Regions from separate parts of the Tenacibaculum sp. IMCC1 genome, predicted to be linked through region 3. Evidence: riboswitches for the same ligand, from Rfam matches in the RefSeq annotation. Region 3 holds a riboswitch; each other region holds the start of a gene.
The links. A riboswitch is a leader RNA that binds a small molecule or an ion and turns the genes downstream of it on or off. The one in region 3 is predicted to bind cobalamin.
Positions count from the first base shown of each region.

Region 1: linked by a shared signal. The riboswitch ahead of ACXIHB_RS06685 (hypothetical protein) and the one ahead of metE (5-methyltetrahydropteroyltriglutamate--homocysteine S-methyltransferase) in region 3 are both predicted to bind cobalamin.
Region 2: linked by a shared signal. The riboswitch ahead of ACXIHB_RS02995 (TonB-dependent receptor plug domain-containing protein) and the one ahead of metE (5-methyltetrahydropteroyltriglutamate--homocysteine S-methyltransferase) in region 3 are both predicted to bind cobalamin.

Region 1 covers NZ_CM142818.1:1,430,206-1,434,390, forward strand. Annotated here, with positions in the region: gene ACXIHB_RS06680 (anthranilate synthase component I family protein) at 1-452, opposite strand, end outside; gene ACXIHB_RS06685 (hypothetical protein) at 659-1,723, opposite strand; cobalamin riboswitch at 1,819-2,016, opposite strand; gene asnB (asparagine synthase B) at 2,268-3,929, shown strand; gene ACXIHB_RS06695 (DUF3103 family protein) at 4,018-4,185, opposite strand, start outside.
Region 2 covers NZ_CM142818.1:621,834-626,018, forward strand. Annotated here, with positions in the region: gene ACXIHB_RS02990 (YncE family protein) at 1-770, opposite strand, end outside; gene ACXIHB_RS02995 (TonB-dependent receptor plug domain-containing protein) at 775-2,655, opposite strand; cobalamin riboswitch at 2,687-2,881, opposite strand; gene ACXIHB_RS03000 (ABC transporter substrate-binding protein) at 2,891-3,829, opposite strand; gene ACXIHB_RS03005 (bifunctional adenosylcobinamide kinase/adenosylcobinamide-phosphate guanylyltransferase) at 3,931-4,185, shown strand, end outside.
Region 3 covers NZ_CM142818.1:1,559,227-1,563,411, forward strand. Annotated here, with positions in the region: gene ACXIHB_RS07255 (NAD(P)/FAD-dependent oxidoreductase) at 1-777, shown strand, start outside; gene ACXIHB_RS07260 (DJ-1/PfpI family protein) at 785-1,540, shown strand; cobalamin riboswitch at 1,653-1,839, shown strand; gene metE (5-methyltetrahydropteroyltriglutamate--homocysteine S-methyltransferase) at 2,026-4,185, shown strand, end outside.

The DNA.
Region 1 (4,185 bases), 130 kb from region 3:
TTGATTGCTACAATAAATCGGAAAAAGCTATACTGTAATACTGGAATTTCAGAAGGAGCTTTATTTGATTTTAACTGAATTTTTTCAAAGTATTGAACCGCATCAAAAGTTGTATAACCATACAATCCATTAAATGATTTTATTTCCTCTGAACAATTTATCGAAATAACATTGCTATACGCATCAAACTTCTCATAAAAATTTCTTTGAATAGGCTCTCTTTCTAATTCTTCTTTTCGATACGACAATAACAATTCATCATTTTCTGCCTTGATGGTTATCAAAGGTTCTATACACAAAAACGAATAACTATTTTCTTTACTATGATAATCTGAACTTTCTAACAGCAAACTATTCGCATACTTGTCTCTTGTTCTTAAATACAAGCTAACTGGCGTTATCATATCTGCCAATTGTTTTTTTGCTATTGTTTTAAAGGTAATTTTTTTCATTTTATTTAATATGTAAAAAACAAAAAAGGCTTATCATGAGATAAGCCTTTTCGTTGTATTATAGATATAACAAGATGGTCTCACTAACGTAAGTTATGAGTTTTCCACCACCAGTTATTTAATTGTTGTTTTATCATTATGCTACAAATGTATAAAGTGATTTTGATTTTACAAACTTTTTTGTATTAAAAATAAATAAACAATACTTAATTTACAGAAAAATCTTCTTTAGAGAAGAAAATATCTATTGGCGAGTTACCTATTCCTTTTACAGTTTTAAAAACAGATTTATCTTCATTATATATAGTAAGTATACTTTTTTCCGTATCAAAAAAATCTTCTGCGCCTAAAACATATACTTTTTCTGTAATAGGATGCTCTCTTATAACAGTTGTAAGCATTATTCCTTCTGTAGTTGGATTAATAAATTCTTCTGCTTTTTTTGTTTCTGTGTTAAAACGGTGAATCACTCCTGTTGACACTTCTGACCAATAAACATAACTACTTGATTCACTTACAGAAAGCATACTATTCTTATACAAATTCACTCCTATTAATGTAACCGTTTCATCAATACCATAATCAGTTGTCAAACTTACAAACTTAGCATCTCCAACTCTTTTCTCAGTTCCTATCCAAATTTTATTGTTTTTATCTTTTAAGATTCCTGAAATTACATCATCAAATATTACTGTGGTTTTTATTGACTTATCTTTGATATTTAATACTTTCAACTCTTTATCGTCAGCAATCAATATGTTTTCTCCATCTACCAATACTCCTGATTTTGAAAACAATACTTTTGAAGAAACTCCATCAATTTTATCTTTAACTCCTTCACTTACATTAAAAAACGATAAATCATATGTTCTTCGTCTTCCTCTTCCACCAGTAGAAATGATTACTCCATCAGTTTCTGAGTACATGGCCAAGTACGAAGGGCTACTTACCTTAGATGTAGTCACTGTTACTTCTTCTGCAAGATCTTTTAAGTTTAATTTTGTAACAAAATTAGGTCCGTCTTGAGACACTATGAATAAACTATTTTCAAAGTTTGTAAAAGATATTGAATTTTTATTTAGAGACTCATATATATTTGGGGTAAAAACTTGACTTTCATCTAAGTGCCCTACCACTGTTTTGTCCCCCTCATAACTTAGTATAAAAGAATTATCATAAATTGGAGTTGGTTCTTGTTTCGTTGAATCACTTGAACATGAAAAAAAAACTGATATTAAACATACCAATACAATACTATAATTACGTATCATTATTATAATTAAATTTAAAGTTTCTGAAAACAAAAAAATACAAACATTATATTTCAAATGTTCTTTACTGCTTCTTCTTTTAACCCGAAAGAAAAGCAATGAATTAAATTTTGGCAGGTCTCCTGACTAACATCTTGCTACTACCTTCCCGTAAAAACAGTGGCGTAAGAAATAACAAGTATCTATAATTTTAATAGACTAAGTTTACAGTTGCGGGTACAGTTTAGGATTCTCACCTAATTCCCTTTTAATTTTCTTTACAATAAAGAAAAACCGCGGCAAATATATTTTAGTCGTAGGAAAGAAACACTAATTTTACTGTTAAAATTATACTTCCTTCTTTTTCGATAAAAGTAAACTCTCATAATTGTTATAAGAATAATTAAAAAGTAGAATAATAATAGCTTAAAACGCAAATTAAAGTTAATTAAAATATGTTTTTCAACTTTTAAAGTTACAATATATAACCAAAAAAAGCATAATTGTTTAAAAATAAAAACATCATTCAGTTATTTGCATTATAATAAACAATAAAATTAAAATTATGTGTGGAATTGTATGTGCGTTTGATTTAAAACAATCTTCAGATAAATTAAGACCTCAATTATTAGAAATGGCTAAGAAAGTTCGCCATAGAGGTCCAGACTGGAGTGGAATTTATAGCGATGAAAAAACAATTATGGCACATGAGCGACTAGCAATTGTTGATCCTGCCTCTGGACAACAACCTCTATTTAGCCATGACCGTAGATTTGTCTTAGCTGCTAATGGAGAAATATATAATCATAAAGAAATAAGAAAACAACTTAAGGAACAACATGAGTTTTTAACTAAATCTGATTGTGAGGTTATCTTAGCTTTATACAAAGAAAAGGGAGTTGAGTTTTTAGATGATTTAAACGGGATTTTTGGTTTTGCTGTGTACGATTCAATTACAGATGAATATTTAGTAGCTCGTGACCATATGGGAATTATCCCTTTATACATGGGATGGGATAAACACGGAACTTTTTATGTGGCCTCTGAGTTAAAAGCGCTAGAAGGAGTTTGTAACAAAATCGAAATTTTTCCTCCAGGACACTATTATACGCGTGAAGACGGATTACAAAAATGGTATTCTCGTGATTGGATGGAATACGAAGCTGTGAAAGACAATAAGACCTCCATAGATGAAGTTCGCGATGCTTTAGAAGCCGCTGTTCATAGGCAACTAATGAGTGATGTACCTTATGGAGTATTACTTTCTGGTGGATTGGATTCTTCCATCACCTCTGCTATTGCAAAAAAATATGCTGCTAAACGCGTAGAATCTGGTGATAAAGATGCTGCTTGGTATCCGCAATTACATTCATTTTCTATTGGTTTAGAAGGCTCACCTGATTTAGCTGCAGCTAAAAAAGTATCGGAATATATTGATACTATTCATCATGAAATAACCTTTACTATTCAAGAAGGCTTAGACGCAATAAAAGATGTTATTTACAACCTGGAAACTTACGATATTACAACAGTTCGTGCCTCTACTCCAATGTATTTAATGGCACGTGTTATTAAATCTATGGGAATAAAAATGGTCTTATCTGGCGAAGGTGCTGATGAACTTTTTGGAGGATATTTATACTTCCATAAAGCCCCTAATGCAGAAGAATTCCATAAAGAAACTGTACGAAAATTAGATAAATTGTATCAATACGATTGTTTACGCGCCAATAAAAGCTTAATGGCTTGGGGAATTGAAGGTCGTGTACCATTTTTAGATAAAGAATTTATGGATGTAGCAATGCGTATTAACCCAGAAGACAAAATGATTAATGGTGAACGTATGGAAAAATGGGTGTTACGTAAAGCTTTTGAGAGCTATTTACCAAAAGAAGTAGCTTGGAGACAAAAAGAACAATTTTCTGACGGAGTTGGCTACAACTGGATTGACACCTTAAAGGAAGTTGTAGAAGCTGCTATTACTGACAAAATGATGGCAAATGCTCCACATCGCTTTCCTACACAAACACCAAGAGCTAAAGAAGAATACTATTATCGTTCAATATTTGAAGAGCATTTTCCAAGTGAAACTGCTGCTTTAACAGTTCCGTCTGTGCCTTCAATTGCTTGTAGCACTCCTACTGCACTGGCTTGGGATAAAAGTTTTCAAAACCAAAACGAACCTTCTGGTAGAGCTATCAAAGCTGTGCATGAAGACGCTTACTAAGAAAAATTCTTAGTTTTTTTTCAAATTTTAGTTGTAAAGAAAACCTCGCTTATTGGCGAGGTTTTTGTTATTCCTTTAAATTTATTTTTTAATTTGGAGCTACATAAAAAGGAGATAAGTTCACCTTTGCATTTCTTCTAGCCCCATAATAATTATAGTAACTCTTATTTTTTTCAATTGTATAAAACGAATCTACATAATCATCATTATTGGCATACCAGCTATCAGGCATCGCTTGAATTATTGCTCCAGCAAC
Region 2 (4,185 bases), 940 kb from region 3:
TTGTTAGATAAATTAATAAAGGAAATAGAAGACGTAGTTCTGTCAATAACCTCCCAGCTTGAGTTATAAACTGGTTTACCTTCAGATAAAACAATTAAATTTCCTGCAGTATCAAAAGCCATTTCATCAGGATGATCATCCACTGTTATGGTTGAAATAGTATTGTTATTATTTAAATCTATTACAGAAACAATATTATTTGAACCATAGGCTCCTTTATGTGAAATATACAGCTTATTGTCTTTATTTAGTATTTGTTCTGGACCTATTTCAACATCAATTTTAGAATCAACCTCTAACGTATTTAAGTTAATAACTGTTACATAATCATCATCAATATCATTTCCCCACTGTGTTTCACCCCAATTTGTTACATATCCTTTTCCATTTACAATAGTCATATATCTTGGGTTTTTTAAATCTGTAGTAATTTGCCCCTTTTTTTCAAAAGTATATCGATCAACAACTACAATTGTATTCACATCATTTAAAATAATATAAGCTTCTGTCTCAGAAAAAGCTATTGATTGAATTAACCCTCCTAACAAAGCTCCATTCTTACCTGCGTAGATAAAGTTTTGAGATTCAGTCAACTCTTTATTCACATAAGAAATAGATCCATCTTTGTTTTTAAATACACCTTCCGCACTTACAATAACACCATTATCGTACTTGTCTCTAATTACTTCAACTATTTTGTCCTCACTAGAACAAGAAGTAAGAACTATACTTACTAAAAAAAGCTGTAAAAGTAGTTTTGTTATTTTCATTGGTTTAAAATTTATAATTTAAATTGATATTAAAATTTGTTCCTGGCATAGGACGTAAATTTGAGAAATAATACACTTTATTAAATATATTATTTAGCGTAAACCCTATGGTTGGAAGCTTTGTTTGTTTTGTGGATAAGTTAAAATTTACTCCTGCATTTTGAACATTCACAGGATCTAATGAGTAAAAATCTAAGTTTGTTTCATTAGTATATACCTTACTTTGATGTAAGCTCTGTATAAAAAAGTTAAACCTTTTATAATTATAATTGATGTTAAAATTTAACAAATGCCCAGGTGCATAAGGAAGTGTTTTTTTTGTTTCTGTGTTTTCTGCCAAAGTAAATGTATAGTTAGAAGAAAAATCAATAATATGCTCCCCTATCTCTTTCTTATAACTTACAAAAGTTTCTACACCCTTATTTATTACATCGTTTACGTTTCTTGGTCTCCATAAATTACTACCTCCTGTTGGCAACCAAAGAATTTTATCATTAATATAGATATAAAATAATGTAGATGTTATGTTTAAGTTTTTCTTTTTAAAAGAAACTCCTAACTCCCCTTGTTTTGAGCTTTCAGGTATTAAATTTAGGTTTCCTACTATAGGCCAATACATTTCATTATAAGTAGGAACTCGATAATTTGTTGAAAAATTGGCTAGAATGTTTAATTGATTAGCTAATCTATATTCTCCTCCTACGAATAAAGACAGAGGCACATTAAAATCTGAATTAATTTCTTTTCTAACTTGTAAATTCGTTATTAATTTTTCAATAGGCTGATATTTAACACTACCTACAAACGCTACAGAATTTCTTTTTTTGGTATTAATATCTGTATTCTCACCATTAATGTTTTCATACATAGTTTTGTAATTAAACGATAAAACATTAGATGGTTTATAAGTTAAAGAGTGATTTAATAAAGCAGTTTTAGATTTACCAAATCTATAATTTTCAGCGTCTTTATTTCCGTAATACCTATATTCCTGCGTTAGGTAAGCTAAGTTTAGTTCTTGTTTAAACTGAGAAGAAAATGCATATTTCCACTGTAGTAAGTTTCTTTGATTAAAATCTTCATTTCGTTCACTTCCAGCAGACGGGTTCGGCAATCCATCAGAAAACAAACGATTTCCGTAGTAAGCAGTCGAATAAAATGTTAAAGAGTTTACAGGACTAAACTTATAACCTATGACAAAATTAATTCCGTAGTTTTTGTAATTACCATTTTCATTAGTTAGTAGGTTTCCATAATCATCTTTATACCGCTCATCAATATATGTGTAATCATTATCGGAATAATTAAACGTAGAAGCTAATTTTATACTCCACTTATCTGTTCCTACTGAGCTTTTAAAAAAATTAGACGTTGTATTGTAACTTCCGTAAGAAGTAAATAATTGAAATTTTTGATGCTCTTTAAACAACAATTCATCTTTCAAGTGTACCGTACCACCAATGGCACCAGAACCATATTCAGCACTATTTCCTCCACTTTGAACAATGATATTATCATTCAAGCTTGCAGATAATGAATTAAAATCTGTTTGTCCGCTTCCTACAGCATTAATGGGAATACCATTCCATAAAACCAACGTATTTGAAGCCGATGTTCCTCTAAAACGAGCGGTACTCACACCTCCATTTCCATAATCTCTAAAAGCTATTGGACTATTATATCGTAGAAGGTTTGTTAAGTTGATAGGGTTTTTTGTTTGTTCTTTAACTCCAATCTTTAATTCTTTTGTAGCAATGCGTTTTTTTTCTACATTTCTCTTCCCGTTAACTATTACCTCTTTTAATTTATTTACAGTTATAGTATCTTTTTGAGAAAAAAGATTAGTTGTAAAAAACAGTATAAATATTATTGTTATTTTCTTCATTATACATTAAACTTTTATCCCGAAAGTTTTAATTAAATTATAATAATTGGCAGGTCTCCTGGCTTGCGTCTTGTAACATACCTTCCCATTAAAAAAACAGTGGTTTGAGTATTTGTTACAAGCTTAATAGCTTACAGTTGCGGGAACAGCTTCGGTTTTGCACCGAATTCCCTTTTAATTCTCTTTAACAGATGATTAAAGAAAAACCAAAAATCACGGCAAATGTATAGTATTCTTATAAATTAGCAACCATCAAATCATGATAATTTGCGAATTTTGTTTGTAAGTTTTCTGGAAGGGTATAATAAGCTGGATGAATCATTTTTGCCAAACATTCAATTCCTTCCACCAAAGTACCAGCAGAAGATTGTGTAAACATGGCAAAGTCGGCAATATATACTTGTTTATTTTTTACCGCTCTTAAAGACGTCCATTCTTCTCTCTCTTCTAAAAACTTCATGTCTTCAAGTGTTCTATCAATTCCGTATCCGCAAGGAGCAATAATCAATACCTCTGGATCGTATTTTACTATTTTATCCCAAGAAATTACAATACTATCTCCTGATGGATGCGATAACAAATCAATTCCTCCAGCAAAACCTATTTGATGAGGAATCCAGTGCCCACAGTTAAACAACGGATCAACCCACTCTAACAACATCACACTTTTCGACTGGATTCTGTGTTCACGTTGTACATCCACAATATCATAAATACGTTTTTTCAATCCACTCACATACGCCTCTCCTACCGCTTCCTGCTTCATAGCTTTTGCAATAGTTAACGCATTCTCAAAAACGTCTTCTAAGGAATTGGGAGTAATAGATATTAATTCTGGAACCTTAGGCAATTTATACGCCGATTTTGCCACAGATTCTGTATCTATCTGGCAAACATCACATACATCTTGTGTAAAAACAATGTCGGGTGCGATACTTTCCAAAACAGGTTCATCCACATAATACAAGGTCTTTCCTTCTGCCTTGGTTTTAGAAAAAATAGCCGTTATTTCTTTACTCGTTAACACTTTTCCTTCCAACTTATATCGAACAGCTACTTCTTTTTCTTGTAAAGCTACTTCTGGACACTCAAAAGTAATTCCGTTTAAATAGTTCTGTAAGCCCATGTCATAAATCATTTGGGTTACTGCTGGCATAAAAGAAGATACTGTCATAATTCGTGGTTTTAGTTCAGCAAAAATAAACAGTTCTCTATTTTAATTTGTTTTTTATTAAAAATCTTTCCAATCTTTGTGTCAATATAAAATACGATTTCATGATATATTATATCTCAGGAGGTGAACGCTCAGGTAAAAGTAGCTATGCTCAAAAGCTAGCCGAATCTTTATCTGACACCCCTATTTACCTAGCCACTTCTCGTATTTGGGATGACAATTTTCAGCAACGAGTTGACAGACATGTTGCTGATAGAGATGAACGCTGGACCACTGTTGAAGAGGAAAAATGGTTAAGCAACGTGATTGCTGAAAAACAAACGGTGGTTATCGATTGTGTAACGCTGTGGCTAACG
Region 3 (4,185 bases):
CCTACTGGGGTTGAACTTTCTGGTATTTTATCTGAAATTAAAACTTCAATTATCATAAAAGATTATCCAGAGTTAGATAAAAATGATTTTGGAGAAATTCATCTTATTGATGGTCAAAGCTCTGTATTAGCTCCAATGTCTAAAAGAGCACAAAAATATACCTCTAAAAAGTTAAGTGAACTCGGAGTAACATTAACGATGAACACCATGGTTAATGATTTTGATGGTGAAACTGTATATTTATCAAACGGAGAAGAAATACATACTAAAAACCTTATATGGGCTGCCGGTGTATCTGCTAAAACATTTGATGGTTTTTCAAAAGAAAGCTTTGGTGCTGGTAGAAGGTTAAAAACAAATCAGTTCAATCTAGTACATTCATATGATAATATTTATGCTTTAGGTGACTGTGCTTTGATTTTAGGAGATGAAAGCTATCCTAAAGGACATCCTCAATTAGCACAACCTGCATTACAACAAGCTAGAAACTTAGCTAAAAACCTTTCTAGAAAAGATACAAACTGGAAAACTTTTCAATATAATGATAAAGGTTCATTAGCTATTATTGGAAGAAATAAGGCTGTATTAGATTTCCCAGGACAAAAACAATCATTAAAAGGTTTTGTTGCATGGTTAATTTGGATTTTTGTACATATTATGGGGCTTGTAAACTTCAAAAACAAAGTAAGAACTCTATACAACTGGTTAGGCTATTACATATACAAAGACCAATATTTTAGAATGATTATTAAACCTACTCAAAGAGATACTAAATAAAATACGCATGAAAAATTTAAGCATTGTAGTAATACTACTTTTTACAATTATTACTGTTGGTTGTAATTCAGAAAAATCGAAAACCAATAAAAAAACAGAAGAAGTTGAACAAGTTGTATCTCCATCTGACACACTAACTAAACACCTAAAACCATTTAATCCTAATTTACCAACTATTGGACTTTTAATGTTTAATGGGGTTTTACAAGGAGAAGTTATAGCAACGTCAGATGTATTTGGAAAAGCAGATAAAGATGGCAAACAACTTTTTAATGTAGTAGCTATTGCTGAAACAGCTAAACCCATTACTACTGAAGAAGGAATGCATTTTGTTCCTGACTATACTTTTGAAAACTGTCCTAAACTAACGGCTTTGTTTGTACCAAGTGCTTACGACATGTATGCACAAGTACATAATAATAAAGTTGTAGATTTTATAAAAACAAAAAATCAAGAAACCCAATACACTGTTAGTAATTGTGCTGGAGCTAATTTAATTGGTAAATCTGGTATAGCAGATGGTCATAAAATTGTAACATGGATTGGCGGCGGTGAGCAACTACAAAAAGACTACCCAAATTTAAAAGTGCAAAACGACAGCTTGGTGACTTTTGTTAAAGACGGTAAGTTTTTATCTTCAAACGGAAATTTAGCAAGTTATATTTCAGCGTTAGAACTTCTCGAAATTATGACAAATACTGAACATAGAAAATTTGTTGAAAGCTATCTATACTTGGATCAACTTAAAAACTGGAAAAAATAAACATTAATTATAAATTTTCTTTTTCAAATATAAGCATCAATTTATTGGTGCTTTTTTTTATTACCAGTTCTAAAAAAATAATACATACATTTACCCCGATAAGTTCTTTACATACTTCATCAACCGAAAAGGTTTTACTTAACTGTAGATTAATAGGGAATCGTGTGCAAATCACGAACTGTCGCGCAACTGTAAGTAACACACCAAAAGTTTTTATCCTAGTATATCCACTGCCAAAAGCGGGAAGGATGATAAAAGCTGTTATAAGTCAGGAGACCTGCCTATTCGGATATTGACAATGCTTTCGCGATTTGAAGCTTTTGGGTCATACCGATGATATATTTTTAACGCACACTTTCTTTATGAAATGCTGTGCTTTTTTGGTATGTCATTATTTTTCCTCAAACATCTTATCGTTTTTAGCATTTCGAAGCATCTAAAAGAGCTTTTAAAATTAATGTTTAATTATAAAAGTTTAAAAGAAAATGCAAACGCACATTCTTGGCTATCCGCGTATTGGTAGCAACAGAGAACTCAAAAAAGCCTGCGAGCAATATTGGTCAGGCAAAACTAGTTTACAGGAACTTCTTGAAACAGGAAGAAATATCTGTCAACAAAATTGGAAAACACAACAAGAAGCAGGCATAGACCTTATTCCTTGTAATGATTTTTCTTATTATGATCAGGTGTTAGACATGACGCTTACTGTTGGAGCTATTCCTAAACGTTACAATGAAGTAATGTTAAAAACTTCAAATTCTGAACTTGACCTTTACTTTGCTATGGCAAGAGGATATCAAAAAGATGATCTTGATATCACTGCTATGGAAATGACTAAATGGTTTGACACCAATTACCATTATATCGTTCCTGAATTTTATAAAAATCAGGAATTCAAACTATTTTCTAACAAAATTGTTAATGAGTTTGTCGGAGCTAAACAAGCAGGGATTAATGCTAAGCCTGTAATTATTGGTTTGGTTAGCTACCTTCTTTTAGGTAAAGAAAAAGAAGAAGGTTTTGATAAATTAGATTTAGCCCCAAAACTACTCCCTGTGTATATTGAAATTCTCCAAGAACTTCAAACACAAGGTGCAGAATGGATTCAGTTTGACGAACCTTTTTTAGCATTAGATTTGAGTGAAAAAGCCAAAGAAACCTATCAATTTATCTATAATGAGATTAGAAAAAAGTTTCCTAAACTAAAGTTTATAGTTACTACTTATTTTGAAGGTTTAAAAGATAATCTTTCTTTAGCTAATACACTTCTTATAGACGCATTGCATATCGACTTAGTTCGTTGCGAAGAACAGCTAGATGATGTATTGAACACTCTTCCTAAAAATAGAATCTTATCGTTAGGTGTTGTAGATGGAAGAAACATTTGGAAAAATGACTTTGAAAAGTCATTACAGCTAATAAAAAAAGTCACTGATAAGTTAGGTTCTGAAAAAACCTTTATTGCTTCTTCTTGTTCTTTGTTGCATTCTCCTTGTGATTTAGATTTAGAGATCTCTCTTGACACTGACATTAAACAATGGCTTTCTTTTGCTAAACAAAAACTTACCGAAGTAAGCTTATTAAAAGAGTTATCTGAAAACACTAGTGATGAAAATATTTTAAATGCTTATGAAGAAAATAAAAAAGCTATTGCCAATAGAAAATCTTCAGCATTAATCCATCATAACGATGTAAAACTACGTGTTGATTCCATTAACGAAACAGATTCTAGAAGAAAAAATAGTTTTTTAATTCGTAAAGAAGCACAAGAAAAAGTATTGAATTTACCGCTATTCCCTACTACAACCATTGGTTCCTTCCCTCAAACTAAAGAAGTAAGAAGCTGGAGAGCTCAATTTAAAAAAGGTATCTTAAGTAGTGAAGATTACAAGTATTTGCTAAAAGAAGAAACTCAAAAAACCATTCAATGGCAAGAAAAAATAGGGTTAGATGTATTAGTTCATGGTGAGTATGAGCGAAACGATATGGTAGAGTATTTTGGTGAACAACTTGCTGGAGTTACATTTACTAAAAAAGGTTGGGTTCAAAGTTATGGTAGTCGTTGTGTAAAACCTCCTATTATTTATGGGGATGTATACAGACCACACCCAATGACTGTTTATTGGTCACAATACGCACAATCTTTAACTGACAAATGGGTTAAAGGAATGCTTACAGGCCCTGTTACTATTTTACAATGGTCGTTTGTGCGTGACGATCAACCTCGAAGCATTACTTGCCAACAAATTGCACTGGCTATACGTGATGAAGTTAGAGACCTAGAAAATGCTGGTATTAGAATTATTCAAATTGATGAGCCTGCTATAAGAGAAGGTTTACCATTACGAAAATCAGGGTGGAATGATTATCTAAAATGGGCTATTGAAGCTTTTAAAATTTCTTCTTGTGGTGTAAATGACGCTACACAAATACATACACATATGTGTTATTCAGAGTTTAACGACATTATTCAAAGCATTGCTGAGATGGATGCCGATGTAATTACTATTGAATGTTCTCGCTCTCAAATGGAGTTGTTAAACGCTTTTGCAGATTTCAAATATCCGAATGAAATTGGACCTGGGGTTTATGACATCCACTCACCAAGAGTTCCTTCAAAAGAAGAAATGGTTGAATTACTACAA